DNA from 4 places in the Serratia sp. KH_031 genome. Region 3 is predicted to be linked to each of the others. Evidence: predicted binding sites of a transcription regulator. Region 3 holds the regulator's gene; each other region holds the start of a gene.

Region 1 (7,403 bases), 1.2 Mb from region 3:
GGGAATGGCAGGGCTTTGCCGCTCTGGGCAGCTTTAACCTGTTTGTCGCACGGATCGCCATCGCCAGCTTTATGGCTTACGTGTTGGGGCAAATCCTCGATGTACACGTTTTCAACCGCTTACGCCAACGCAGCGCCTGGTGGGTAGCCCCTGCGGCTGCGATGTTCCTCGGCAATATCAGCGATACGCTATCTTTCTTCTTTATCGCCTTCTACAAAAGCAGCGATGCCTTTATGGCTGCCAACTGGGTGGAGATCGCCTTGGTGGATTACAGTTTCAAGGTAATGATTTGCATGCTGTTCTTCCTGCCGATGTACGGTGTATTGCTGAACATGCTGCTCAAGCGGCTAGCGACTCGCCATCAAGGTAATCCGTTGCAAGTGAATTAAAGTGGCTGATTATCGGCTATTATTTGAAAAAACCTTGTGACAACATGCACCTTGCATTTCAACCCGTAATAGGTTGCGATACGCTAATGCCAACCGACCTGAAGGAAGAAGGAAACCCGATGCGTAAAGTAGCAAAATTGATGGGTATCAGCCTATTAGTGCTTGGCCTTGCGGCCTGTGATAACGCAACCAAAGACAACGCAGCGCCAGCTGGTGATGCCGCTGCCAGTGCCCAAGCCGGGCAGCAGATCAACTTGCTGGACGGAAAACTGACATTCACCTTGCCAAACGGCATGTCAGACCAAAGCGGTAAGCTGGGCAATCAGGCGAACAACATGCACGTTTACGCTGACAGTACCGGCCAACGTGCGGTGATTGTGATTCTGGGCGATAAGACTGCGGACAACCTGGAAACTCTGGGGAAACGTCTGGAGGATCAGCAGCGCCTGCGCGATGCCAACCTGCAAGTGATCACTAATAAAGCCGTTGATATCAGTGGTGTTCCGTTACGTCAATTGGATAGTATTATCACCAGCGGCGGCGAGAAGGCTTACTCCTCGATCCTGATCGGTACCTTGGATAGCAAGATGTTGACCATTCAGGTCACACTGCCAGCGGATAACCAACAGCAGTCGCAGAGCGAAGCAGAAAGTATTATTGGCTCTTTGAAACTGGCTAAATAAGCTTGATGGGGCGAGGTAAGCGCCCCATATTTTATGCCAACGCCTGCGCCAGCAATGTCATCGGATGTTCACAGCGCTTACTGGTCGACATCTCAATCTGCCATTTGCAGGTTTCGCAATCGGTAATCACCATATCTACCCCACTCGCCTCGATCTGACGAAATAGCGAAGCACCAATCCCTTGTGAGGTTTCATAGTTTTCCGACTTGAAGCCGTAAGTCCCCGCGATACCGCAACATTGTGAATCCAGCACCACCAGCTCCAGTCCCGGGATTTGCCGCAGTAGCTCCAACGTATAGGCCGTCCAGCCCATTTTCTCCATATGACACGGCGTATGGTAAGCCACGCGTAGCGGGGTATGTTTCAGCGGCAACATGCGCCCTTGGTTGATCAAGCGATAAAGATAACGCGTTGCCAATTCGACACGTTCACGCACTGCCGAGGTATCAACATCTAACAAATGCGGATATTCATCACGCAAGGTGAAAGTACAGCTCGATGAGGTCGCGACTACCGGAATGCCGCGCTCTACCACTGCATCATGCAGCGATTCCGCATTCACTTTGGCCTGTTTTTTAGCCTGTTCGATAAAACCGTTGGCGATCAGTGGTACACCGCAACATTTCTCGCGTTTCAACAATTGCACGCCGATGTCCAAGGCGTTGAACACCTTGATTAAATCCTTCCCTAATTGCGGATGGTTGTAGTTAACGAAGCAACCGTGGAAGAACGCCACTTGTTCGGTGTAACTCTGCTGTTTAGCCGCCTGCCCGCGATACCAGCGGCGGAAAGTACCGAATGAATATTTGGGCAATTCGCGACGATGGTCGATTTTCAGTGCTTTATCCAGCAGTTTACGCACCGGTTTCAATCCGGTGGTCATGTTGACGATCGGGGCGAATGGTGTCGATAGCGTGCCCATAATGTCGGTATGACTGAGAATAGCATCGCGCAGCTTCGGTTTACCTTGGCTGTAGTTGGCACGAGCACGTTGAATGATGTCGCCAATCTTCACGTCTGACGGGCAAGCCACTTCGCAACGTTTGCAGTTGGTGCAGTATTTCAGCGCTTCGTCATACAACGCGGGGTCTTTCAACCGCAGGCGTTCACCGTCTGGCCCGGCCTGCTTTGGCCCCGGATAGAGCGGATTCACTTTGGCGACCGGGCAATAGGTGGTACAGACGGTGCATTTGATGCAGTTTTCAAAACTGTTATCTTTTGACAGGCTCATAGCGGTTCTCCTTTCGCCACGATCTGCTGCGCGACGTGCAATGCGCCAAGCAAGGAAACTCCCGCGCCACAGCCTTGCTGTAGCGGATCATAACCACCCGCGACAGCACCGATGGCGTACAGATTGTGTAACGCTTCACCTTGTTTCAGCGCCCGCAATTGCTCATCGGTGCGCACACCAAATTGCAGATACGGTTGTGGCGCAAATAGATCGGTACGGCTCCAGTCAGCGCGATTGTCGCGACTATAAACATCCAAACCCAATACGGGCTCGCGAATACCATCAAACCCGGCCACCAGCCCATTACTGAAGAAGCTGCCACTGGCTAATACCACTTGCTGTGCTCGCAGTGGGATATCGGTGTGGTTACGGGTATACAAGCCAGTCACTTGATGGTTTTCAATGTCGGCACGCAACACCGTATCTCCCGGCATAAACACACCACCGAGCTGTTGCAGTCGCTGACGCAATGCTTGATGCAACCGCATTCCTAATACTGAAGGCGGTAAAGTCGGTAACAAGCAGATCGGTTTATCGACCGCCGTGCGCAATACGGTCAGGGGTTCATCACTTTCCAAACCTAAACAAGCGGGTAGGAAGATGGCCTCCGCATCTCCCGCCAAACGTTTCACCTCTTCTGCCATCGCCGACGCATTCTCCGGCAAATCCAGCACGCGGGCGATATTCACTGCCCTAAATTCACTCGGGTTATTACGCAACCGATCCAACACCGGGAGATGCAGTAACTCCACGCGGGTATCGACGCCCTGTTCTAACGCCAGCGAGCTGGCCGCCATTGGCGGCTGGAAATCCAGAAAACCTTCGATGCCGATCACCGCAATCTTGCGCCACGGCAGCGGAGCCACAGGAATCGACGATGGACTCAACCAAGTCGCACGCTGCGTTCCCAATGGCGTAATTCGGAGATGATTGTGTTCACTGCTACCCTGCATATCCATGCCACAGCGTTGCAGTAGCTGTTCGGCTTCGCCAGCCAAAGCCGCCACCTGAGCCGCTCCCATCAAGCTGTAAGGATGCTGGGGCGCCTGCTGCGCCAGCGCAGGTAATGCCGCCAAGGGTTCATCGACTGGCGTGCCATCGGGTAATTGCGCCAATAGATCGAGCGAGCCAGAAGAGAAATAGAGTGCGCTTTGCCCAGAACTGACCACTGCACAGCGTTTACCTAATTCGGATAAACGAATAGCGCAACTCAGCCCCGCCAAACCACCGCCAATCACTACCACATCAAATCGCATCATCTGCCTCCTGCTGGCTATCGCCACGCGCATCAAGCCCGCATAACCCTTGATACACCCAACTGGTAAACTCACTTTCTCGCAACGCATCGCCCCAAGCGATCGGGCGCACGCCCTTCCAGCGTTCATTGAGGAAGTGTGAGAGTTGAGTGATGGATTGTTGTGGTGTGGTGACGTTAAAACGCGTCAGCAACCCAGCGGCTCGGCAGGCGCAGAGTTCTCCCTGACAGGTTCCCATACCGACGCGGGTACGACGGCGTAAATCAATCAGATTGTTGACAGTCAGCGAGTTCACCGCATAACGCACTTCTCCGGCGGTGACCGCTTCACACTCACACACCAGACTGTTATCCAGACGATCCGCCGCCGGTACTAAACTGGCGCGATCGCCATGACGATACACCGCAGAACCGCGAATGCTGGCCGGTAAGGAAACCACACTACGCACGGTTTCCTCCGCCGATTGGCGCGAGCCGGGCAAAGCCTCCTCGGCGGTGGTACAAGGGCTGTTGATACCCAACTTCTCGCACACTTTGTCAGTCGCCCATTCCGCCATCAGACGGTAAGTCATCAACTTACCGCCAGTGATGGTGATAAAGCCTTCCAATCCATCTCGGCTGGCGTGATCGAGCAGTACAATCCCCCGGCTGACGTTACGGCCAGAAGGATCGTCATCGCTAGCCACCAGTGGGCGCACCCCTGCGTAGGCGCGCAGAATACGAGTTTGCGCAAGCTGCGGAGACAACAACGAGCCTTCGCGGATCAGGATATCCACTTCTTGTGGCGTCACCACCATGTTGTCGATTTGGTCGTATTCAATGTGGGTGGAAGTAGTACCAATCAGTGAAATGGTATCGCCCGGCACCAAAATGTCAGCGTCGGCAGGTTTGCGACAACGGTTAATCACCATATTGTTGATGCGATGGCCAAGGATCAGCAGCGCCCCCTTGGCCGGGAACATCCGTACGCGCAGATCGGCGTATTCGGCGATTTGTTGCCCCCAAATACCGGCGGCGTTCACGACGATTTGTGCATGAATGTCATATTGGCGTGAGGACTGATGGTCGAAAACGCTCACTCCATGGACGCGATCGCCACTGCGTAGCAAACCGGTGACTTGATGATAAGTCAGGATCTGCGCCCCATGTTCGCGAGCATCAAGCATATTGGCGGCAGTTAAGCGGAAGGGATCGACAGTGCCATCCGGTACGCGTACTGCACCAATCAGCGTCGGGTTAGCGGCGGGTTCCAAACACAGAGCAAGCTGAGGGTCGATCGCTTGTGCATCAATACCGGCTTGTTGGCATGAGGCAATAAATTGTTGCTGGTAGGTCAGAGAATCTTGCGGCAACGTGATAAACAGGCCATCGGTAGGTTCAATACAATGATGAGCGATACGCTTTAGAATACGGTTTTCTTCGATACATTCACGCGCCGATTCGCCATCGGTCACCGCATAACGCGCACCGCTATGCAGCAAACCGTGGTTCCGTCCGGTTGCACCGGTGGCAATATCGTGTCTTTCCAACAAGATACAGCGTAAGCCGCGACGTGCACAGTCACGAGCAATCCCCGCCCCGGTCGCGCCGCCACCAATAATAATTACATCCGTTTCTGTTACCGGTGAATTGTTACTCATCACACCCTCGCCCCTCATGGTTATGAGCCTATTGGGACACAGTTATTATGGTTTTTGTTTGATAAGGAACAAAAACGAACCAAAAACGAAAACAAAAATGGCCACAAAAACCCATGAATGTGATCAAAATCACGAGTTTTTGCTGTTTACCTATTTCATAACGTTAACGAATCGCTCAAAATTCGTCGTAGTTTCATGAAAATGTAACAAATGCGTCATGTATCACAGAGACAACCAGGGCTTTTGACTAGCATGGCGCTCGTTATGGAACATAACTAAAACTTATTTATATCCTATCCGCTCAATCATCAATGACCCCATTGATGTGAACACAGATAAAGCCATCGGAGGCGCTCAATGTTGAGTATTTTCAAGCCAGCCGCACACATTTCACGTGTGCCGGTCGATAAGGTCGACCCGCTCTATCGCAAATTGCGCTGGCAAATCTTTATGGGGATCTTTTTCGGTTACGCCGCCTACTATCTGGTGCGTAAAAATTTCACCTTAGCAATGCCTTACCTGATCGACCAGGGTTTCAGCCGTGGTGACCTCGGCTTCGCACTGTCGGGTATTTCTATCGCTTACGGTTTTTCCAAATTTATCATGGGTTCGGTTTCTGACCGTTCCAACCCACGCGTTTTCCTACCTGCCGGTTTGATTATGGCGGCAGCGGTGATGTTGTTTATGGGCTTCGTGCCTTGGGCAACCTCTAGCATCGCGGTGATGTTCGTGCTGCTGTTCATTTGTGGTTGGTTCCAAGGTATGGGCTGGCCGCCTTGTGGTCGTACCATGGTGCACTGGTGGTCGCAGAAAGAGCGCGGCAGTATCGTTTCGGTATGGAACTGCGCGCACAACGTCGGTGGTGGTCTGCCACCATTACTGTTCCTGCTGGGGATGGCTTGGTTTAATGACTGGCACGCAGCGCTGTATATGCCTGCCTTCGGTGCAATTCTAGTGGCACTGATCGCCTTCGGTCTGATGCGCGATACCCCACAATCCTGTGGTCTGCCGCCGATTGAAGAGTACAAAAACGACTATCCAGACGATTACAACGAAAAAGCAGAAGAAGAACTGACGGCTAAGCAGATCTTCATGCAATACGTTCTGCCAAACAAACTGTTGTGGTACATCGCTTTCGCTAACGTATTCGTTTACCTGCTGCGTTACGGCATCTTGGACTGGTCACCGACCTACCTGAAAGAAGTGAAACACTTCGCGCTGGATAAATCTTCTTGGGCTTACTTCCTGTACGAGTACGCGGGTATTCCGGGCACCCTGCTGTGCGGCTGGATGTCGGACAAAGTCTTTAAAGGCAACCGTGGCGCTACAGGCGTGTTCTTCATGGTGTTGGTGACTATCGCCACCATCGTCTACTGGATGAACCCAGCCGGTAATCCAGGCATCGATATGGCCTGCATGATCGTCATCGGCTTCCTGATTTACGGCCCAGTGATGTTGATAGGCCTACACGCTCTGGAACTGGCACCGAAAAAAGCAGCGGGTACTGCAGCAGGCTTCACCGGTCTGTTCGGTTATCTGGGCGGTTCGGTCGCGGCCAGCGCCATCGTCGGTTACACCGTAGACTTCTTCGGTTGGGACGGCGGTTTCATGGTGATGATCGGCGGCTGTGTCGCAGCGGTGATCCTGTTGATACTGACTATGATCAGCGAAAAGAAACATCACGAAGAAGTGGCTCGCCAACGCGGTTGATTGCCATATTCATCATGCATTATTTCTGTCTAAGGCCGCGTTGCGGCCTTTTTATTACCTCTGTACTTTATGGAATGGAGAATACCATGCGAACACAAGTCAAAGCCCTGTTAGCCGGGATCATCCTTGCCACTACTATGGCCAGCGCAGCACAGGCGGCAGATAAGGTCGTCATCGCCCACCGTGGTGCCAGCGGCTACTTACCTGAACATACCTTGCCAGCGAAAGCGATGGCCTACGCTCAAGGTGCAGACTACCTCGAGCAAGATCTGGTGATGACCAAGGACAACGAATTAGTGGTGTTGCACGACCATTATCTGGATCGCGTGACGGACGTTGCCCAACGTTTCCCTGATCGTGCCCGTAAAGATGGTCGCTACTACGCCATCGATTTCACATTAGCAGAAATCAAATCGCTGAAGTTCAGCGAAAGTTTTGATATTAAAGACGGCAAGCAAGTACAGAGCTATCCGGGTCGTTTCCCGATGGGTAAGT
Region 2 (7,403 bases), 500 kb from region 3:
CGTTGTGCTAAACCTTTGAGGAAATAACGCAGCACCTGATCGCCACATGGACGATAGTTTTTGGTGCCCTCTTTGCGGAACAACGCGCTCAGCTCAGGTTTGGAGATATTGAACTCCGCAGCGGTGAAGATCTGGAACAAATCGACATCTTTCAATTCAAACGCCACACGTAGTTTCTTCAGTACCAAGTTGTTGGTAATTGGCAGTTCTACCTCTGGCGCAGGGAATTTGTCGTCTTTACCACGTTTGAAGAACACCAAACCATTGAGGAAATGCGCCATCACTTCGTCTGGGCAGTTCACAAAACCGGGCTCGCCTTCTTTGATGATGTAACTCGCCATCGCTGCGACTTCAACATCAAAACCGTCTAGTTTGATGATTTCAACCATCTTAGCGTCGTTGATACTCAGCATGTAGCGCACGCTGCGCAGCACGTCGTTGTTAATCATGAAATTGCCTTTAATTACGGGGAGTGCGCAAAAAACTGCCGCACATTGGGATCTGTGCGGCAGTATAGGGATCGGGCGGGAGTTTCTCAATGCTTTTGGTTTTGGCTATACAGAGGGATATCTTCACCAATGATATATTTCTGGCGCAAAACCGCAGAGATCTTGTCCATCGTCATCACCACAACGACCAGAATCAGAGTGATAAACATCACCACATCCCAATTCCACAAGCGCATATTCTCGGCATACACCAAACCGATCCCTCCCGCGCCGACAAAACCGAGTACCGATGCCGAACGCGTATTCGACTCTAACTGGTACAGGCTAAGCGCCAAAAAGGTCGGGAATGATTGGGTGAAAATACCGTAGCGGTGTTTTTGCCAACCGTTGGCACCAACGGCGGTCAAGCCACGACTAGGGGATTTATCTACCGCTTCATGCCCTTCTGCGTACAGTTTGCCAAGCAAGCCGACATCCTGCACGATGATCGCCAATACCCCGGCCAGCGGCCCCATGCCGACCGCGCGCACGAAAATCAACCCCCAGATCGCCATATCGATACCACGGAAAATATCCAGCATCCGACGCACCAGAATCGCGATCGGGCGCAGCAACGGTGTGGACATCACATTACGAGCGGCAAAGAACGATAGCGGCAGTGCAATCAAAGAGGCGGTGATGGTGCCCGCAAACACAATGGCAATGGTGATAAAGATCTGTTGGAAGTAGTAGCCGAACGGCCAATTGACAAAATCACGCCAGACAAACATACGCAAAAAGTAGCGCCCTAATTGCTGGCAACCCATGACTAGTTGCGCCCAAGAAATGCCGAAGAACAGGAAGAAAAACACGTAATACAGTACGATTGCGGCGGCAATGATGCCAACCGTGCGTAAATAGCGGCGCTGCTGTGAGAAAATCTCTGGATGCTGTTGCCGCAAGCTTTGCACCTTTTCAGCACTGATGGTTTGGCTAATCATTTTCTCCCCTCCACAACCCGCTTACGCAGTTCGCCAGATACCGTATCCAACAGCGAAACCACCACAATAATCAGCAGTAAAGTCATGCTAACCTGATCGTAACGATCAAGTTTGATGTTGGTCATCAGTTCCTGCCCGATCCCCCCCGCGCCGACCAGGCCGAGAATGGTCGATTGACGGAAGTTAATCTCCAGACGCATAAAGCTGTACGACAAAAAGATCGGCTTTACCTGCGGCCACAGACCAAAACGCATCCGTTGCAACGGCGTCGCGCCGCAAGCCACCAATCCGCGCACCGGTTTGTTAGAGGCAGTTTCTATCGACTCATAAAACAATTTGGTTAGGCTGCCGATGGTGTGCAACGCCAGTGCGATAAAACCGGGGATCGCGCCAATGCCAAATGCCATCACAAACATCACTGCCCAAGCCAGTTCCGGCATAGTGCGTAAAAACGCCACCAAGGTACGAATAGTAAAACGTAACCAAGCCGGACTGTGGGTGTTATTGGCGGCCAAAAACGCCAGCACTCCCGCGACCAGCACGGCGGCAATGGTGGCCGCCAACGCCAGTTGCAGCGTTTCCCACAATAACGGTAATTGGATATGTAATCGGTAACCCCAATACGCCAATGAACCTTCGGTTTTGCCATCGGCAAAGAGCAGTTTCCAATGTAATACGGGAATAGTTTCTGCAAGATAATCAAAGAAATGGGGTAATGACGTCCACACCGTATACAGATTGAACTCGGCCAGATTGCCAGCACCGAGGTATAACGTCACCAACAGTAGCGACCAGAGTAGAGTTTCACGTTTCTGCTTGCTGCGGATCTGCTGGTAATAATGGGCAAAATCAGTGTTCAAAATACATTTCCACCGTTATTACATTTCAAGCGTTATTACATCTCAAGCGTCATGACTACAGGGGCGCAATCTCACTTGAACCCCTGCCTGAAAATTAACGCTCGCCTTTCGCCAGCGCACGTTTTAGATCGATAACCGGTTGGTATTCCGCCAACGAGGTATCCGCAATGTGTTGCTTGCCGCCCATCGCTTTGATGAAGCAACCGTGGTCCTCTTTATCCAGCTTTTTAATAGCGGTAACCACTTTAGCTTTAAAATCAGCCGGTAACGCATTGCTCACCAAGATCGGGCCATTTGGGATCAACGGCGATTGCCAGATAATACGGATTTTCTTCATCAGATCCGGTTGGTCCATACGGATCATGCGGGTGAACGCGCCGCTGCTGTAGCCGCTCTCACGATCGCCAATCATTGAAGTCCAAGTCACTGCGCCTTCGAACTGACCATTCAGCACGCCGAGGATGTCTTGCTCGTGACCGCCAGAGAAAGTAGTGCTGCTGAAGAAACCGTTGTATTTGTTATCGACGTTGCCGCCAAACAGCTTTTTGAAGTTGTGATCCGGCATCAAGAAGCCTGAAGTAGAATCCGGATCAGCAAAACCGAAGGATTTCCCTTTCAGATCTTCCAGTTTTTGGTATGGGCTATCGGCTTTCACGATCACCACCGAGTGATAACCACGGGATTGATCGGCATCGTCAACGGCGATCCCAACCAAATCAACGGCTTTCGGATCTTTAATATAGATAGAGGCAAAAGAAGCTGGTGACATACTCAGCACCAGATCGATCTTCTTACCCAACAACCCTTGGATCACACCAGAATAATCAGAAGAGTTACGCAGTTTGGTATCAACGTTTAGTTCTTTATCCAAAAATTGCTTCACACATTGGTTGTCACCAATTTGCTGAGTGGCGTTTTGGCCACCGAGAATACCTAAGTTCAATTCCTTGGGCGCATCCGCTGCGGCAGCATTAAATACCATCATCACGCTGGCCATCACTGTGGTCAGTTTCAATACTTTTTTCATTGCTGTAGCCTTTATAGGTATCGGAATTAGTGGATTTGATTAGCTTCATCGCCATACAACTGGTGCAAAATTCGGTCATTCAACAACGATGGATGACCGTCAAACACGATTTTCCCGTGGGCAATACCAATCACCCGCGTGCAATACTCTTTCACTAATTCGACCGAGTGCAGGTTGACCATCACCGCGATGTCGTTTTCGCTGACTTTTTGCAGCGCATCCATAATGCGGCGGGTGTTTTTCGGGTCGAGCGAAGCCACTGGCTCATCGGCCAGCAGGATCTCTGGGTTCTGCATCAGAGCACGACAGATAGCGACACGTTGCATCTGACCACCGGACAGATTTTCCGCCCGTTGCAACGCATGAGGCAGCATGTTCAGCCACTGCAATAACTCAATGGCGCGAGCGCGGTCTGCATCATCGAAGACTTTGAAGAAGGATTTCAGCGTAGAAGTGTGGCTCAGGCGACCTAGCAGGACGTTCGTGATCACATCCAAACGCGGCACCAGACAAAAGTCCTGAAAAATCATGCCGCAACGCGTCCGCCATTGACGCATTTTTTGAGTAGAGAGTTGGGCAATATTTTGCGCGACGCCATCATCAGCAAAGTGCAGCATTTCACCACAGGTTGAAGGAATGGTGCCATTCAATGTGTGCAGCAGCGTCGATTTACCCGCACCGGAACGCCCTATCACCGCGACGAACTCACCGGCGTGGAGATCAAAATTAATGTCATCCAGCACCCGTTGCTGAGACTTATACGCCTTGCCTAACCCTTTCACCGATAAGACTTTGCGTAATGCCAGTTGCTGCTGCCCGGGATAATCGGGAGTTGCCAGTTTTAACAGTGCCTGAGCCATAGGTTTTCCTAAATATATTGGCTGATTCTATGGGCACCTATTTACAGTTAGTTTTATGACGTTGAGATGATGGTTTTATGGCGGGTTGGTGAAGATAGGCTGGCAGGCGAAGCTGCCAGTAATCAAGAATCATTGAATAATCAGCAGACTGCCTGACGCGGACGGAAGATATGATCAACGCCCTGCTCGCGTAATTTTTTGACCAGATCGCTACCACCCTGTGAAGTCGATTGCGCCAATTCACGTTCTGCTTCGAATATCGGGCTGGCCCAATAAATATTCACCGGATCGCCATACTGCTTTGGCAATACCAAGTGTTCGTTATACGGATAGAACGAAGATGACATCAGGTAACCTTCGTAGCCCATTGGAGCGACTTCGGAAGCCAAGGAGTGCCCTTCGCCAATCCAAGTCAACTGTGCCCAAGGAACATGCGCAAAACCGGCCAGTGCGCTAGCCATCTGCACCGCATTCGCTTCATCCATATATTGCCCGTCGATCGCGATACCCATCTCCATACGGCGATACTGTGAGGCGTCGTCGTTAAACAAGATCTCCACCCATGGCATCGGACGGATACTCATGCCCATCGTCAGGAAATAGTAGATCCCATCTCGCTCATGCTGGGTGATCGCCATCGGCGGCCATTTGCCCTGATCGATCGCGTAATACTTCACCGAAGAGCCAAAATGCTGCTCATAACGCGCCTGAAAATCACTCTGGATTTTCGGCCATGGATTGCCCTCTTCACGCTGCCAAGTGCGCCAGAATTGACGGGTACTTTCCGCCAACGCGTATTGCGTGTTGGTCGAAGCAGAACCCAACGGGTAAGCCAACGGATTCTCTTTGATACAACTGGCGGAATAACAAACCGAATGGTCGATGTATAGGCTCCAACCGGGGATCACCGCCAGTAACTGACCGTAGTACCACAATGCCGCACCGTCGTCGCTTTCGTTCCAGATAACCTGCAATCCGTCGGCATTCAGCGGCGCTTCCCCTTCCAAATTACGGCAATATTCAGCCGCTAGCATGGGGGGCAAACCTTGCTCCATTGATGCTCGATCGTCCTGCAAAGGTGCCGCAGCTAAATTACGCAACCAACAAGCGCGTACGTTGAAACGCTCGCTATAAGTTTCTGCCGGGTAAATATAAAAATAAGCCGCTCGGTTATCTTGCTGAACCACCGCGACCAGCGTTTGGTTCTCATTGCTGACTTCAGCAAGTACATAAGATGGATTCATATCGCCTCAATAGGGTCACGGCGCAGAAAAATGCTGCGCGCTAAAAGTCTCTGTGCCAAGTGTAAAACGCATTAACCGCCGTGAGCATCCGTCGTAGTCTCAAAAATGGTGACCGATAAAATTAATTGTACTTCAAGGATAATAATAAGTGCCTTTGTGGTGAGTGCATATCTTTGAAACAATCACTTATACTTTAGTCATGCTCACTACCCATGCGCTTGGCAGTTGATTCATAAAATGGAAAATATCATGATTACGATCAGAAAACGCGCTGAAGAAGATAATGCGCAACTCGCAGAGATTTGGCACCGTTCAGTCAGTGCCACCCACCATTTCCTCACTGAGCAACAAATTACCGATTTGCGCCCACTGGTTGCCAACGATTACCTGCCTAATGTGGAAGTTTGGGTGGCAGAAGACAAACCCGGTCACACCTGTGGTTTTATCGGGCTTCACGGTAAAAAAGTGGAAATGTTGTTTATTGATGCCGACAAACGTGGCAAAGGCGTAGGTAAAGCGCTGCTCGCCCATGTAGAGGCGTTATATGACGAATTACAATTGGATGTGAACGAACAAAACCCGCAAGCCCATGATTTTTATTGCCGTTATGGTTTTGTCGTGACGGGACGATCAGAGCTAGACGGCCAAGGCAACCCGTTCCCGTTGCTGCATATGAAACTCAATAAACGTTAATCACACAACCCGGCCAGCACCGTGCAGACCGGGTATTAAATGTCTTAAACCCTGTTCCCAACCTGACTTAAACGTGGCCATACCATCATCAAGGTATCTAACAGCCGCAACAAATCTTCACGGCTGGCTCCTTCACGCGCCTGCCCAGACATACCGCCCAAGGTACACATCAGGTATTTAGCCAACAGCGCGGTATCGGTTTTCCCCAATAGCTCCCCTTGCTGCACTTTGCGATCAAAACAGGCTTTCAGGTTAGCTTCTTGTACTTGGTGTTTTTTACGCAGCATCTCCGCGACGTCGTCAGACGATGAGGACAAGGCCGCAGAAGCGCACGCCATAAAACAACCGGATGGCCGTTCAGGATCGGTAAACGTCTTGGCGAAAGCCCCTACATAGGCTTCAACAATTTCCGCCACCGGTAAATCCTGCTCCAACAATTGATTGGTACAAGCGGTGTATTTAGTCAGATAGCGTTCTACCGCTGCTCGGAACATCCCTTCTTTGTTACCAAATTCAGCATACAGCGTCGGTGCTTTGGCTCCGGTTACTTCAACCAAATCCGACAATGAGGTGGATTCGTAGCCGTGTTGCCAAAACAGATCGAGTGCGCGGTCAAGTGCCTGATCGCGATCAAACTGCTTCGGTCTGCCACGCGTTTTCTTCGCGCATACCTCTTCATTGATACTCATAGACCCTCTCTTATCCCGCCCCACATCAGGGCTGCCAAATTAAATTAACGATCATTATAAAAAAATATTGCGCTCTCGTCGAGAAGGGATTAGCATTTAGTTATCGATCGCTAGTTAATTCTAGAGACCAACATTAAAAACCTAAATTCAATACTCTCGGATAGGAATTAATATCATGAAAAACTTAAAAATTGCTCTTGCTGCCATCATGCTAGCCACCGTATCTTCTGCCAGTTTCGCTGCAGAATTGGTTAACAACCAACCGGTAAATCAACAAAAAGTAGGCGTAATTAACGTCAGTGGCGCATCCGATCTGACCACTTTAGAAAATCGTTTGGCCGCTAAAGCCGACGAAGCCGGTGCAAAATCGTTTCGCATCATTGGTACCAGTGGTGATAACCAACTACACGGCACCGCAGTAATTTATAAATAACCGATAGATAGTGATAATTTACTGATCGTTAATTAATTTACAGAACAGACAAAAACTTAGAAAAGAAATCAATAGGAAATAAGACTATGAAAAACCTGAAAATGACCATCGCGGCTCTGACTCTTGCTTCTCTCTCTTTTGGTAGCTTCGCTGCCGAATTGGTGAGTA
Region 3 (7,403 bases):
GTTCGTCATTCAATAACTCAATACCGCTGGCGCGACTGTGCAAGGTATCCAGATCGATTTTGGCTTGTTTATGCTGTTCGAAAACGCGCTCAGACAACAGACCGTAAATCTCGGTACCGGTCAGTTCTTCCAGCAGTTCGGCACGATCGTTGGCGTTGGCGTTAAGAAAAGCGGCGAACTGTCCCTGCGACAGCATCATCGATTTGGTAAAACGGCCGAAATCCAACCCGGTAATGGTGGCGATTATTTCTAACTTATCGCGCACTTTATCCGCCAAGATTTTGCCGTCTTCCAATAGTGCTAGTTCTACTTTGGGCGCTTGCAGGTTGCCTTCGGCATCACCTTTGGCGCGGCGCTGGCTCCAAAAAGCGCGATAACCCACCCCTTTAACTTCGAATTCAACTTCAGCCAGTGATTCCGCCGTATGGCGCGTCATTAACTCGTTTTGGCTTGGGGTGACGTTCAAGCGCGGCGTCTCGTGATACAACGCGAGACAGATAGCATCTAGCAGCGTGGTTTTTCCGGCACCAGTCGGGCCGGTGATGGCGAATAAACCATTGCTGGCGAAAGGTTCAGCGGTGAAGTCTATTTTCCATTCACCTTGTAAGGAGTTCAGGTTTTTTAACCGTAGGCTCAAAATCTTCATGCCATTGGCTCCTCGTCATTTTGCTGTACGTTTTCTACCACTTGTTGGAACATTTGCCGCATCCGTTGCTGGCGCTCAGGAGGGATCTCCGATTCCAGCGCCAACCGACGCTCGAACACTTCCTCCACGCTGAGTTCGTTCAGCGTTTCTTTATCTTGCTGGGCGATCACCTGACGGCGTTGCTCTTTGCTGCGGCGCAGTAGCACCACTTCCACCGGTAACTCGTCAGCCAATAGCTGAATGCGGCGTTGGATATCGCTGAGGTAGTCTTGGGTTGCGACTTCAATATCCAGCCACACTGGCAACTCGCCATGATAATCGGCGAACTGCTGCAATTGTTGCTCGATCTGCTGTAAATCACCTTTGATCAACTGCATCGGTTGAAACTGAGGAACCTCCAATGGCGTGACCCGTTGTAACTCGCTTGGTGAGAACTCGACCAAATACACGCTTTTAGCGCTGCCTAGCTCATCGAAACTCAATGGGATCGGCGAGCCGCTGTAGCGGATATGTTCTGATTTAGCGACTTTCTGTGCGCGGTGAATATGCCCAAGAGCGATGTAATCGGCTGGTGGGAACGCCTGCGCCGGGAAGGCATCGAGGGTGCCAATATAAATATCGCGTACCGAGTCGGAAGTGGTGACGCCAACGGTGGTCAAATGCCCGGTAGCAATGATCGGCAGCAGCAACCCTAACGCATCGCGACGGGCGCAGGCGGCTTGATACAACATCTGATAATGCTCGGCGATGGCTTCTTGTAGTGCTTGCTGTTTCTGCGTGCCCGATTCCCCGGCGCGGCTAGTCAGTAGATCGCGTGGTCGCAGGAATGGAATGGCGCACAGTACCGCCCCCGGTTTTCCATCCAACTGATTTAATACCAGAATTTGTTTTTCGAGCTGTTCCTGCGCGTTGGCAATCACGGTGGTATTCAGACAAGAGAGTAATTCACGCGATTCATTCAGGGTGGCGACGGAATCGTGGTTACCGCCTAACACCACTAACTGGCAGCCGGTGCGCTGTAACTCCACCACAAAGCGGTTGTACAGTTCGCGAGCGTAGCTCGGTGGTGAACCGGTATCGAACAGATCCCCTGCGATGATCAACACATCCACCTGTTGCTGTTCCACCTGCGCAATCAGCCAGTTGATAAAAGCTTGATGTTCGGCGGCGCGGCTTTTGGTGAAAAAGTACTGGCCAAGGTGCCAGTCGGAAGTATGGATGACTTTCATGATAGTCTCGGGCAACCACAGAATGCCGATGATTATAAAGCGGTAAGTCATTGCTGTCGTGGCGCATTGATGATGACGGTAGGATGATTTTTCTTAGACTGGGGTAATATTCGCTAGGAACATCGGTCACGATCGAGCTATTTTCTTCATAAATCTGTCACAAAACTGACGCATAATGGCGCCCGTAATCAACCTAGATCGCTAACACATTGGCAGGATTGACGATGGCAAGACGCATACTGGTGGTGGAAGACGAAGCGCCTATCCGTGAGATGGTGTGTTTTGTGTTGGAACAAAATGGTTACCAACCGTTGGAAGCCGAAGATTATGACAGTGCCGTAACGCGCCTGTCTGAGCCGTTCCCTGATTTAGTGTTACTCGACTGGATGTTACCCGGCGGCTCCGGTATTCAGTTTATTAAACACATGAAACGTGAAGCACTGACCCGCGAGATCCCGGTGATGATGCTGACCGCACGCGGTGAAGAAGAAGACCGAGTGCGTGGGTTGGAAGTCGGGGCGGATGATTACATTACCAAGCCTTTCTCACCCAAAGAGCTGGTAGCGCGTATTAAAGCGGTGATGCGCCGTATTTCACCGATGGCAGTAGAAGAAGTGATTGAAATGCAAGGATTGAGCTTAGATCCTTCTTCGCATCGCGTGATGGCGAATGAACAGGCGCTAGATATGGGGCCGACCGAGTTCAAACTGTTGCACTTCTTTATGACCCATCCTGAGCGTGTATATAGCCGCGAGCAGTTGCTTAATCACGTTTGGGGCACTAACGTTTATGTGGAAGACCGTACCGTTGACGTGCACATTCGCCGGTTGCGTAAGGCGCTGGAGACCAGTGGTCATGACAAGATGGTTCAAACCGTTCGAGGCACCGGCTATCGGTTCTCAACGCGTTACTGATAGCAGCAACGCGCTGGAGAAAATGCCGTGCTAGAACGCTTATCCTGGAAGAGGCTGGCCTTGGAGCTGGCCCTTTTCTGTTTGCCCGCCATTCTGCTCGGGCTGATTTTTGGTTATCTACCTTGGTTCCTCTTGGTTTCTACACTGGCGGCGTTGGTGTGGAATTTCTATAACCAAATGAAACTGTCTTATTGGTTGTGGGTCGATCGCAGCATGACACCACCTCCCGGCCGTTGGAGCTGGGAACCCTTGTTTTACGGTTTGTACCAGATGCAGCAACGTAATCGGCGGCGGCGGCGTGAGTTGGCGTTGTTGATCAAGCGGTTCCGCAGTGGCGCTGAATCACTGCCCGATGCGGTGATCATGACCACCGAGGACGGTAATATTTTCTGGTGTAACGGGCTGGCGCAGCATCTGTTGGGGTTCCGGTGGCCGGAGGATAATGGTCAGCATATCCTTAACCTACTGCGTTACCCGGAATTCAGTCATTATCTGCAACAGCGCGAATTTTCCAAACCATTGAACTTACAACTGAATAACGATCATTATGTCGAATTTCGCGTGATGCCGTATTCCGAAGGGCAGTTGTTGATGGTGGCGCGTGACGTAACGCAGATGCGCCAACTGGAAGGGACGCGGCGTAATTTCTTTGCCAACGTGAGCCATGAGCTGCGCACGCCGTTAACGGTGTTGCAAGGTTATTTGGAAATGATGCTGGATGAAGAAATAGACGGCTCGTTACGCGGTAAGGCGCTGGGCACCATGCAGGAACAAACCAAACGCATGGATGGTTTGGTAAAACAATTGCTTACGTTATCGCGCATTGAAGCTGCACCGCTACTCGAAATGCACGAGCAGGTGGATATTCCATTAATGCTGCGGTTGTTGCAGCCGGAGGCGCAATCACTCAGCAATGGTCAACACGAGATTACTTTCCGCGTGAATGAAAACCTCAAGGTATTTGGTAATGAGGATCAGTTGCGCAGCGCAGTTTCCAATCTGGTGTATAACGCCGTCAACCACACACCAAACGGCACCAATATCGAAGTGAGTTGGCAACAAACGCTGCAGGGCGCGCAGTTCCAGGTCAGTGATAATGGGCCGGGCATTGCCGCCGAACATATTCCTCGTTTGACCGAGCGTTTCTATCGTGTTGATAAAGCCCGCTCACGCCAGACGGGGGGCAGCGGATTGGGGCTGGCGATCGTCAAACATGCGTTAAGCCATCATGATGCGCGCTTAGAAATCCTCAGTGAACCGGGGATCGGCACTCGCTTTATCTTTACCTTGCCTGCACGGTTGATTGTTCCTGCACCTTTGTCAGAGAATGCGGTGAAAAATTAACACGCGAGATGCTGGTATGACCCGATTGACTCAAGGATTGTTGCTTTGTCTGGCGCTACTATTGAGCCGTGGCGTGCTGGCGCAACCGGATGGCATGCTGTCGGGCAATCTGTCGAGTGTCGGTTCTGACACTTTGGCGAACCTGATGGCGTTGTGGGGCAGGGATTTTAGTCAGCATTACCCCAACGTTAACTTACAAATTCAAGCTGCGGGTTCCTCGACGGCACCAACCGCATTGGCTGCGGGGGCTGCGCAACTTGGGCCGATGAGCCGCCCAATGAAAGCTGCCGAAGTGTCAGCTTTCGAACATCGTTATGGCTATGCCCCGATGGCGGTGCCGGTAGCGGTTGATGCGCTGGTGGTTTTAGTGCATCAAGACAACCCGCTGCGTGGATTGAACCTGCATCAGCTCGATCAAATATTTTCAGCCACTCGTCGCTGTGGTGAGAATCAACAATTGGATAATTGGGGCGCGTTGGGCTTACAGGGAAGCTGGGCACAGCGCTCGATCCAGCGCTTCGGTCGTAATTCGGCCTCTGGCACTTACGGTTATTTCAAACTGCGTGCACTGTGTGGTGGTGATTTTATCTCTAAGGTCAATGAGTTGCCGGGGTCCGCTTCAGTCGTTCAAGCGGTAGCGGGCTCGCTCAATAGCATGGGTTATGCCAGCATCGGTTTTCGCGCCAGCGGTGTGCGGCTATTGCCATTAGCCGCGACGGGTAATCACTATGTCACGCCTAATGAAAGCAATGTGCGCAACGGCAGTTATCCGCTGTCGCGCTATCTGTACATCTACATCAACAAAGCACCGAATCAGCCGTTAGAACCTCTCACTGCCGCCTTCCTCGACCAAGTGCTTTCTGCTGAAGGGCAGAGATTGGTCAACCACGATGGCTATCTGCCTTTGCCGCCTGATACTTTGGCTAAAACCCGAAAAACCTTGGGATTGGAGTAGGCAATGTTTTTCTGATAATGAATATCGTACGCAATAACTCCGTTCTGTTCGGCTTTTTCGTGCATTTTATGCCGGTTAATTTCACACTTTGTGAGTTTGTGGTGCAAAAAACATACAAATCATGTTCGGTATATTTATTGATAATCCATATGATCAACTGGAGTGTGAAAGTTATCTGGTCGATCACTCTGCTTTTTAGAATGCACCTTGTCATTAGACGCTATAAAACGTTAAATTGGCGCCCGTTGTCGGATTAAACCTCCATTTTATAACTTCTAAATTTTTGCTCATCTCCACGTTGGTCAGAGATCAAAACGCTAGGTGTCTGCGTTTTTGGGTTCTTATTGGCGAGCGTTGAGTGGACAAACTGACAACCGGACGGAGTTACCTCCGTCACGAACGCGGGCCATTTTTTTCCATTTTGAACAGGCAACACGACATCGTATGAGTCATCGTTTAGCATCAAAAGATATTCTGGCATTAGGTTTTATGACCTTTGCCTTATTCGTCGGGGCTGGGAACATCATCTTCCCGCCGATGGTAGGTTTGCAGTCAGGTGAGCACGTATGGATTGCCGCTATCGGCTTTCTGATTACTGCCGTGGGTTTGCCGGTCATGACCGTTATCGCGCTGGCGCGCGTGGGTGGTGGTATCGATGCCCTGAGCTCGCCGATTGGTCGTAAAGCCGGTTTACTGCTGGCGACCGTCTGCTATCTGGCTGTTGGGCCACTGTTCGCGACGCCACGTACCGCGACCGTTTCCTTTGAAGTGGGGATCGCCCCGCTGACGGGTGACGGTGCGATGCCGCTGTTTATTTACAGCCTGGTGTATTTCGCGCTGGTGATCGGTATTTCTCTGTATCCGGGGCGTTTGCTGGATACCGTCGGCCATATCCTTGCTCCGCTGAAAATCGTTGCTCTGGGCGCGTTAGGTATCGCCGCTCTGATGTGGCCAGCGGGCGCGCCGATCCCGGCTACCGAGGTTTACCAGAACGTACCTTTCTCTTCCGGTTTCGTTAACGGCTATCTGACCATGGATACGCTGGGCGCACTGGTGTTCGGCATTGTTATCGTTAACGCCGCACGTTCCAGAGGGGTGAAAGACGCGGGTCTGCTAACCCGTTACACCATTTTGGCGGGTTTGATTGCCGGTGTGGGTCTGACGCTGGTCTACCTGAGCTTGTTCAAACTGGGTTCCGGCAGCGGTGTATTGGTGCCGGGGGCGACTAACGGTGCGGTGATCCTGCATGCTTACGTGCAGAATACCTTCGGCAGCTTGGGGAGCTTCTTCCTGGCAGCCTTGATCTTTATCGCCTGTATGGTGACTGCGGTTGGCCTGACCTGTGCCTGCGCCGAGTTCTTTGCTCAGTACCTGCCTTTCTCTTACAAGACGCTGGTGTTTATCCTCGGCTTGTTCTCGATGGTGGTGTCCAACTTGGGTCTGAGCCACTTGATTCAGATCTCTATTCCTGTGCTGACTGCGATTTATCCGCCGTGTATTGTGCTGGTGGTATTGAGCTTCACTCTGCGTTGGTGGAACAGCGCATCGCGGATTATCGCCCCGGTGATGCTGGTTAGTCTGTTATTTGGTATCCTTGATGCAGTGAAAGCTTCCAGTTTTGAGCACTTGCTGCCATCCTGGAGCACCCATCTGCCACTGGCTGGACAAGGTTTGGCTTGGTTGCCACCTTCCTTGCTGATGTTGGTACTGGTAGCGATTTATGATCGAGTTTGTGGCCGCAGCCAAGTTGCCGCGCACCAATAATCATCCGGTCTGAATTATGGGCCACGGACAAGTCCGTGGCTTTTTTGCGTATTAGAGACAGGTCTTTTCATGCAACAGGAATCTACTTCTCCCCAACCGGCCAATAAGCTAAAACGTGGCCTCAGCACGCGTCATATCCGTTTTATGGCGCTTGGCTCTGCCATCGGTACCGGGTTGTTCTACGGTTCGGCAGACGCGATTAAAATGGCGGGTCCCAGCGTACTGCTGGCGTATCTGATTGGCGGTATCGTCGCTTTCATCATCATGCGTGCGCTGGGCGAGATGTCGGTCAACAATCCGCAGGCCAGCTCGTTTTCGCGTTATGCGCAGGATTATCTCGGCCCAATGGCGGGTTATATTACTGGCTGGACCTACTGCTTTGAAATCCTGATCGTGGCTATTGCTGATGTTACGGCATTCGGCATCTATATGGGTGTCTGGTTCCCGGAAGTGCCGCATTGGATCTGGGTGTTGAGTGTGGTGCTGATTATCGGCGCGATCAACCTAATGAGCGTTAAGGTGTTCGGCGAGCTGGAGTTCTGGTTCTCGTT
Region 4 (7,403 bases), 1.2 Mb from region 3:
GCAGCAGAAACACCTGCCCGTCTTGCGTTAGCTTGGCATCGAACTCAATCATTTTATGGCCGTGCTGCGCACCAACGTCGATCGCCGCTAGAGTATTTTCAGGCGCGAGAGAACCGCCACCGCGATGGGCAACAATATGAGGGTAAGGCCAAACTGTGGTCATCATTCCATCCGTAATCCGCTATCGGTATCAAAAAAGTGCAATGCCTGTGCAGGCAGTTGCAAATATAGCGTGCTGCCCGCAGTTGGCATAGTTTCATGCGACAGTCGCGCAATCACACCGTGGGCACCCCACTGCCCGTGCGCCAAGTTATCCGCGCCCAATAACTCCAGCGTTTGCAGTACCAAGGGGACGCCCCCCTGTTCAGCGCCGGTCAGTTGAATATGCTCTGGACGGATACCGAGGGTCAACTGGCGACCACCCCATTGCGCTTGCGGCTGCGGTAAATTCAATGTCATGCCGTCCGCTAACTGCAGTTGGTTGCCGTCGGCACTCAACGTACCGGGCAACAAGTTCATCGCTGGTGAACCAATAAAGCTGGCGACAAACAACGACGCCGGGCGTTGGTAAACCTCACTCGGGGTGCCAATCTGTTCTGCTACGCCCTTGTTCATCACAATCACCCGCTGCGCCAGCGTCATCGCTTCCACCTGATCGTGCGTCACGTACAGGCTGGTGGTTTTCAAACGTCGGTGCAGTTGCTGTAATTCCAAGCGCATTTGCACGCGTAGCTTGGCGTCCAGGTTGGACAGCGGCTCATCAAACAGGAATACCGCCGGTTCACGCACGATGGCACGCCCCATCGCCACCCGCTGACGCTGACCACCGGACAACTCGCGTGGCTTGCGCTGTAGCAACGGCTCCAGTTCTAAAATACGTGCCGCTTCTGCGACCCGTTGTTGGATATGCTGTTTGCCAAAGCCACGAATTTTCAGGCCATAGGCCATGTTGTCATACACGCTCATATGCGGATACAACGCATAGTTTTGGAATACCATCGCGATACCGCGATCTTTTGGCTCCATCTCAGTGACACGCTGGCTATCGATATAAATATCGCCGCTGGTGGTACGTTCCAGCCCGGCGACCATACGCAACAGCGTCGATTTACCGCAGCCGGACGGGCCGACCATCACAATAAATTCACCATCCGCCACGTCGAGATCGATCTGCTTAATCACTGGCGTTTTACCGTCGTAGGATTTGGTGACTGCCTGTAGTTTTAAACCTGCCATTTCATTACTTCTCGCTATCAACCAAACCGCGCACAAACCAGCGCTGCATCAGAAGAACCACCGCCAGCGGTGGGATTAAGGTCAGAATCATCGCTGCCATCACTTGATTCCATTGGGTCGGCGCACCGGAGGTGGAGATCATGCTTTTGATACCCGCCACCGCAGTGCCCATTGAGGCATCGCTGGTGATCAGGATCGGCCACAGATACTGATTCCAACCGTAGATAAAGGTGATGACAAACAGTGCCGCCAGATTAGTCTTTGATAGTGGTAGCACGATGTCCCAGAAGAAACGCATCGGGCCAGCACCATCAATGCGCGCCGCTTCCAGCAGTTCGTCCGGCAATGTCATAAAGAACTGGCGTAGCAGGAAGGTGGCGGTCGCCGAAGCCATCAACGGCAGCGTCAGGCCGGTGTAGCTATCCAGCAGGTTGAGATTGGAGATCACCTCCACTGTCGGGAAAATACGGACTTCCACCGGTAGCATCAAGGTGAGGAAAATCAACCAGAAAAACAGGCTGCGCAGCGGAAAACGGAAATAAACGATGGCATAGGCTGATAATACCGACACCACGATTTTGCCGAAGGTGATAGCCAGCGCCATGATAACGCTGTTCAGCAGCAACAGCGAAAACGGCACCTTGAGGTTACCCACGCCACCCTGCCAGATATTGCTGATATTTTCCCACAGATGGCCGCCCGGGATCAGGCTCATCGGCACTTGGAATACCTGTTGGTCATCCAGCGTAGCGGCGACAAAGGCCACGTACAGCGGGAACAGCACCACCAGCACGCCAATAATCAGCATGAGATGGCTGAAGATATCCAACCCGCGTCGATTCTCAATCATTGGTAGCGCACCTTACGTTCGACAAAACGGAACTGGATCACTGTCAGGCCAATCACCAGCAACATCAGGATCACCGACTGCGCCGCAGAACTGGACAGATCCAGACCGGCAAAACCTTCGCGGTAGATCTTGTAGATTAGCGTGGTGGTGGACTGCACTGGCCCGCCGCCGGTCGCGGCATCGATCACCGGGAAAGTATCGAAGAAGGCGTACACCAGATTCACCACTAGCAGGAAGAAGCTCACTGGCGTGATCAACGGCAACACCAGATTGAAAAAACGCCGCACCGGGCCAGCACCGTCGATAGCCGCCGCTTCGACCAACGAACGTGGAATTGACTGTAACGCCGCGAGGAAAAACAGGAAGTTATAGCTGATTTGCTGCCATACAGAAGCCAACACCACCAAGAACATCGCCTGCCCGCTGTTCTGCGCGTGGTTCCAGTTATAGCCCAGTCCGCTGAGGAAATGGGTAATCAGCCCGAGACCGGGGTTGAATAGAAAGATCCACAACACCGCCGCCACCGCAGGAGCCACGGCATAAGGCAGAATCATCAAAGTCTGATAAATCCGACTGCCACGCAGCACATAATCCACCAGCGCGGCGAAGAACAGCGACACCACCAGCCCGATACCCGCCACCAAGAAGCTGAAAATCAGCGTGGTGTAGAACGAATCAAGGTAGTAGGGATCTTGGAACAGTTGGGTAAAGTTATCTAACCCGACAAACTGGCTAGACAAGCCGAATGGATCAAGACTCTGCACCGAATACCACAGCGCCTCGCCAGCAGGCCACAGGAAGAATATTGCGGTGATCAACAGTTGCGGCAGCACCAGAACATAGGGCAACCAGCTACAGCCGAAACCGGGACGATGTGAGCTCATAATCAAAGACTCATGAAGGCAAAAGACGGGCAATGCGAAACGAGATGTCGCGAGCAAAGCCAGTCTGGGTACGGACAGCGCACAGCTCACTCAGTCCATGAGGAGAGCGAGCACTGCCCAGTCCCAGAATAGCGAAGCGCAGTAGCCGTGACTTATTTCGTCGAGGATTCGAAACGGCGCAGCAACACGTCACCACGCTGCACGGCAGCATCCAGCGCCTGTTGGGGGGTTTTCTTGCCAGTCCACACGCTTTCCAATTCTTCATCCACCACGGTGCGGATCTGCGGCATGTTACCCAGACGTAGACCCTTGGTGAACGGCAACGGCGGCTTGTTCAGCATCTGACGTGTAGCAACATCCGCCCCCGGATTCTTGTCATAGAAGCCTTGTTGCTTGGTCAGATTGTATGCGGTAGTGGTGATAGGCAAATAACCAGTTTTCTGGTGCCATTCGGCAGCGATTTCCGGCTGTGCCAGATACTGCAAGAACTCGGCCACACCCTTGTAGGTAGCGGCATCTTTGCCGTTCATCACCCACAGACTGGCACCGCCGATAATGGCGTTTTGTGGCGCATTTTTAGCCTTGGCGTCATAGGGCATCATGCCAACACCAAAGTTGAATTTGGCGTACTGTTTGATATCCGCCAACGAGCCAGAAGAGGCGGTCGTGATCGCGCAATCACCGTTATAGAACTTCTCGGTAGATTCGTCTTTACGACCAAAGTAGGTGAAATCACCCTTCTTACCCATGTCTGCCAGCAACTGAATATGTTGAACTTGTAGCGGTTGGTTAAACTCCAGTTTGGCATTTGTGCCGCCAAATCCGTTGTTCTCACTGGCGAACGGCACACCGTTCCAAGCGCTGAAGTTCTCAAGCTGGATCCAGCCCTGCCAGCCACTGGCGTAGCCACACTTCATCCCCGCTTCACGTAGTTTAGCGGCGTCCGTCGCCAGTTCCTGCCACGTTTTTGGCGGTTGGTCCGGGTTCAGACCGGCTTTTTTGAACGCATCTTTGTTGTAATACAGCACCGGGGTGGAGCTGTTGAATGGCTGGGATAGCAGACGTCCACTCTTATTGTCGGTGTAGTAGCCGGCCACCGCATCCACGAATACCGACTCGTCAAAGTTGATGCCAGCGTCTTTAAACACTTCGTATACCGGCTTAATCGCCTTACTGGCCATCATGGTTGCCGTGCCCACTTCGTACACTTGCAAGATCGCGGGGGCTTTACCGGAGCGGTAAGCCGCAATGCCCGCTGCCAGACTTTGTTCGTAGTTGCCTTTATAAACTGGAACGATTTTTACGTCGGTTTGTGACTGGTTAAAACGATTCGCTAGGGAATCGACTTCTTTACCCAGTTCGCCTTCCATCGAATGCCAGAACGGGATCTCGGTCACTGCCAGTGCTTGAGTGCTGACCATGAGGGTCAACGCAACGCACAATGTCGTTTTGCGAATAACGTAGGTGAGCATGCCTAACTCCTGAAAAAAGCTGGTGTAATAAACGCGTGAGCGAAAATTCGGAACTTGTCCCCTAAAGCTTTCAAGATGCAGCTAGGCGGCAACCGAACGACAAATTGGTCGTCAGACTGATTTGAACAGCGCTTGCGCTGGCCCGTAGGGTGAGCCTCGGCTCATAATCCTCAGGAGCTTACTCAAGTAAGTGACTGGGGTGAGTAAGGGCAGCCAACAACGCTGCAGCTTGAAAGATGACGGGGAATAACATGCCATGCGCGGATGACAGAATAATAACCGTCAGATGACAGTCATATGATAGGAGGGTGAAGCATAGATTGCGGTTTGATGTCGGTGGCGGAGCAAAACACTCCGCCACCGAAGGTATTACAACGAGCGACGCAGGCGAGCGACCGCTTCTTGCATTTGCTGTTCGGTCGCGGTGGCGAACGACAGACGGAAGGTAGAACGGTCTGGCTTATCGGAGAAGAAATATTCTCCCGGCACAAACACTACGCCGTTTTCCAAGGTAGTTTTCAACCAAGCCGTCGCATCAAATTGTTCATCACGGAAACGCGCCCACAGGAACATCCCGCCCTTCGGCATATCGAAGCTGATCACGTCACTCAGCTCTTTTTCCACCAGCCCGGCTAACAGCTCACCTTTATGTTGGTACGCCGCCCGGATCTTGTCGATCTGCCCCGGCAGACGATCCAAACCGAGGTAACATTCAACGATACTTTGCGACAACGCACTGGCGTGAAGATCCGCGGCCTGCTTGATGATCGCCACTTTATGCAGCAACACCGGCGGCAAGATTGCCCAACCTAAACGTAGACCCGGCGCCAAAATCTTGGAGAAAGTCGAGGTATAGATGATGTTATCGGTATGACCCAACACCTGCTGGGAGACTTGATACAGGGTGCTGTTGCGCTCGTCGGTGAAACGCAGTTCGCCGTATGGATCATCTTCAATAATCAGGAAGTTGTGCTGCTCTGCCAGTTTGACTAATAGCTCACGACGTGGCGCACTCAGCGTTAGGCCGCTTGGGTTACCGAAGTTCGGCACCACATACACGCCTTTGATTTTCTGTGTTTTCAGCAGCTCGGCGAGCTCTTCGACCACCATGCCATCGCTGTCAGAAGACACCGACATGATGTTGGCTTCTGCCAATTCCAGCGTTTGCAGCGCCGCCAGATAGGTCGGGCGTTCCACCACAAACACATCACCCGGGTTCACGATGGCGCGCATCACCAGATCCAACGCCTGCTGCGAACCGGCAGTGACCATCACGTCTTCGGCTGTCGCAGTAACACCGCGCTCTTTGCACAACTCGCAAATGCGCTCACGCAGCACGTAACTACCTTCAGTCAAACCATACTGGAAAGCACTCTTCGGCTGTTCGGTGATCGCCTGGTGGGTAGCCATGCTCAAACCTTCAAAATCGAACAGCGCATCAGAGGGAATACCGCCTGCCAGCGAAATCACATGCTCCATTTTGCTGTGTTTCAGCAACTCGCGGATGGCCGAACTTTTGACATTAACGATGCGTTGCGCGAGGAGTCCTTCAGTCTTCATTTCTTGCTCTCATTCTTGATTATTTTTCATTCTCAGGAGCAGATCATCCACCTAAGTAGGCGGAGCGTACTGCTTCGTTTGCTAACAATGCGGCTCCCGTATCTTCCAACACCACGCGACCATTTTCCAGCACATAACCACGATCCGCCAATTTCAGCGCTTGGTTAGCGTTTTGCTCGACCAAGAAGATGGTCATGCCCTCTTCTCGCAGTTGCTGAATAATGTCGAAAATCTGCTGGATAATGATCGGCGCAAGGCCAAGCGAAGGCTCATCAAGCAATAACAGTTTCGGCTGGCTCATCAATGCACGACCAATCGCCAGCATCTGTTGCTCACCACCGGACATAGTGCCAGAACGCTGATTGCGGCGTTCCAGTAGACGTGGGAACAGGTGGAACACACGATCGATACGTTGCTGATATTGCTGACGATCGGCAAAAAAACCGCCCATCGCCAGATTCTCTTCCACCGTCATGCGCGAGAACACCCGCCGACCTTCAGGGACGATCGCCACCGCTTCACGCATGATGCGCGAAGTTTGCCATTGGGTAATGTCGTTATCGAGGAAAGTGATCGAACCTTCGCTCGCACGCGGCTCACCGCACAACGTGCCGAGCAGTGTAGTTTTACCGGCACCGTTAGCACCGATCAGGGTGACGATTTCCCCCTGTTTAATGTTCAGGCTGACCTGATGCAGCGCCTGAATTTTGCCGTAATGGGCGGATACCTGATTAAATGACAACATATTTTTATTCGCCCAGATAGGCCCGGATCACATCCGGGTTATTGCGGATTTCTGCCGGTTTGCCTTGCGCCAACGGCGTTCCCTGATTCACCACGTAAATACGGTCGGAAATCCCCATCACCAATTTCATATCGTGTTCGATCAACAGCACCGAAACCTGATGTTGGTTACGCAGTTCGACAATTAGCTGATCCAGTTCGTCGGTTTCTTTCGGGTTCAGTCCGGCCGCCGGTTCGTCTAACATCAACAGTTCCGGGCGCGTCACCATGCAACGTGCAATTTCCAACCGACGCTGCTGACCGTAAGCCAGATTACCCGCCGAACGGTTAGCCATTTCCAACAAGCCGACGCGTTCCAGCCAAACGGCAGCCCGGTCGAGCGCATCCGCTTCGGCACGGCGGAAAGCCGGGGTTTTCAGCAAACCGGCAAACAGACCGCTTTTCAAATGTTGATGCTGTGCCACCAGCAGGTTCTCAATTACTGTCATTTCACGGAACAGACGCACATGTTGGAAAGTTCGCACCACGCCCATACGCGCGATAGTCTGGCCGGATAATCCTTCCAAATGGCGATCGCGCAGTTTGATGGTGCCGCTGGTCGGGCGATAAAAACCAGTCAGGCAGTTAAATACCGTGGTTTTCCCCGCACCGTTTGGT

What was found. Region 3 encodes PhoB, which activates phosphate uptake and scavenging genes when phosphate is short. Its sites were predicted from a motif close to CTGTCATAAAACTGNCNNAT; they were not measured.
Region 1: the regulator PhoB is predicted to act here: its motif matches at 5,389-5,408, upstream of glpT (glycerol-3-phosphate transporter).
Region 2: the regulator PhoB is predicted to act here: its motif matches at 4,241-4,260, upstream of phnC (phosphonate ABC transporter ATP-binding protein).
Region 4: the regulator PhoB is predicted to act here: its motif matches at 4,722-4,741, upstream of ugpB (sn-glycerol-3-phosphate ABC transporter substrate-binding protein UgpB).

Annotation. Positions count from the first base shown of each region.
Region 1 covers NZ_CM174496.1:177,239-184,641, reverse strand. The annotation lists gene AC3ISQ_RS00790 (7-cyano-7-deazaguanine/7-aminomethyl-7-deazaguanine transporter) at 1-389, shown strand, start outside; gene AC3ISQ_RS00785 (DcrB family lipoprotein) at 509-1,072, shown strand; gene glpC (anaerobic glycerol-3-phosphate dehydrogenase subunit GlpC) at 1,104-2,303, opposite strand; gene glpB (glycerol-3-phosphate dehydrogenase subunit GlpB) at 2,300-3,559, opposite strand; gene glpA (anaerobic glycerol-3-phosphate dehydrogenase subunit A) at 3,549-5,198, opposite strand; gene glpT (glycerol-3-phosphate transporter) at 5,556-6,908, shown strand; gene glpQ (glycerophosphodiester phosphodiesterase) at 6,995-7,403, shown strand, end outside.
Region 2 covers NZ_CM174496.1:3,307,926-3,315,328, forward strand. The annotation lists gene AC3ISQ_RS14995 (YehS family protein) at 1-449, opposite strand, end outside; gene phnE (phosphonate ABC transporter, permease protein PhnE) at 536-1,429, opposite strand; gene phnE (phosphonate ABC transporter, permease protein PhnE) at 1,426-2,289, opposite strand; gene phnD (phosphonate ABC transporter substrate-binding protein) at 2,384-3,316, opposite strand; gene phnC (phosphonate ABC transporter ATP-binding protein) at 3,343-4,176, opposite strand; gene AC3ISQ_RS15020 (suppressor of fused domain protein) at 4,317-5,420, opposite strand; gene AC3ISQ_RS15025 (acetyltransferase) at 5,670-6,113, shown strand; gene AC3ISQ_RS15030 (TetR/AcrR family transcriptional regulator) at 6,158-6,802, opposite strand; gene bhsA (multiple stress resistance protein BhsA) at 6,978-7,235, shown strand; gene bhsA (multiple stress resistance protein BhsA) at 7,322-7,403, shown strand, end outside.
Region 3 covers NZ_CM174496.1:3,806,179-3,813,581, reverse strand. The annotation lists gene sbcC (exonuclease subunit SbcC) at 1-646, opposite strand, end outside; gene sbcD (exonuclease subunit SbcD) at 643-1,875, opposite strand; gene phoB (phosphate response regulator transcription factor PhoB) at 2,100-2,789, shown strand; gene phoR (phosphate regulon sensor histidine kinase PhoR) at 2,817-4,133, shown strand; gene AC3ISQ_RS17070 (PstS family phosphate ABC transporter substrate-binding protein) at 4,150-5,088, shown strand; gene brnQ (branched-chain amino acid transport system II carrier protein) at 5,533-6,852, shown strand; gene proY (proline-specific permease ProY) at 6,922-7,403, shown strand, end outside.
Region 4 covers NZ_CM174496.1:202,767-210,169, reverse strand. The annotation lists gene ugpQ (glycerophosphodiester phosphodiesterase) at 1-163, opposite strand, end outside; gene AC3ISQ_RS00925 (sn-glycerol-3-phosphate import ATP-binding protein UgpC) at 163-1,236, opposite strand; gene ugpE (sn-glycerol-3-phosphate ABC transporter permease UgpE) at 1,241-2,086, opposite strand; gene ugpA (sn-glycerol-3-phosphate ABC transporter permease UgpA) at 2,083-2,970, opposite strand; gene ugpB (sn-glycerol-3-phosphate ABC transporter substrate-binding protein UgpB) at 3,123-4,442, opposite strand; gene AC3ISQ_RS00905 (aminotransferase-like domain-containing protein) at 4,812-6,002, opposite strand; gene livF (high-affinity branched-chain amino acid ABC transporter ATP-binding protein LivF) at 6,046-6,747, opposite strand; gene livG (high-affinity branched-chain amino acid ABC transporter ATP-binding protein LivG) at 6,752-7,403, opposite strand, start outside.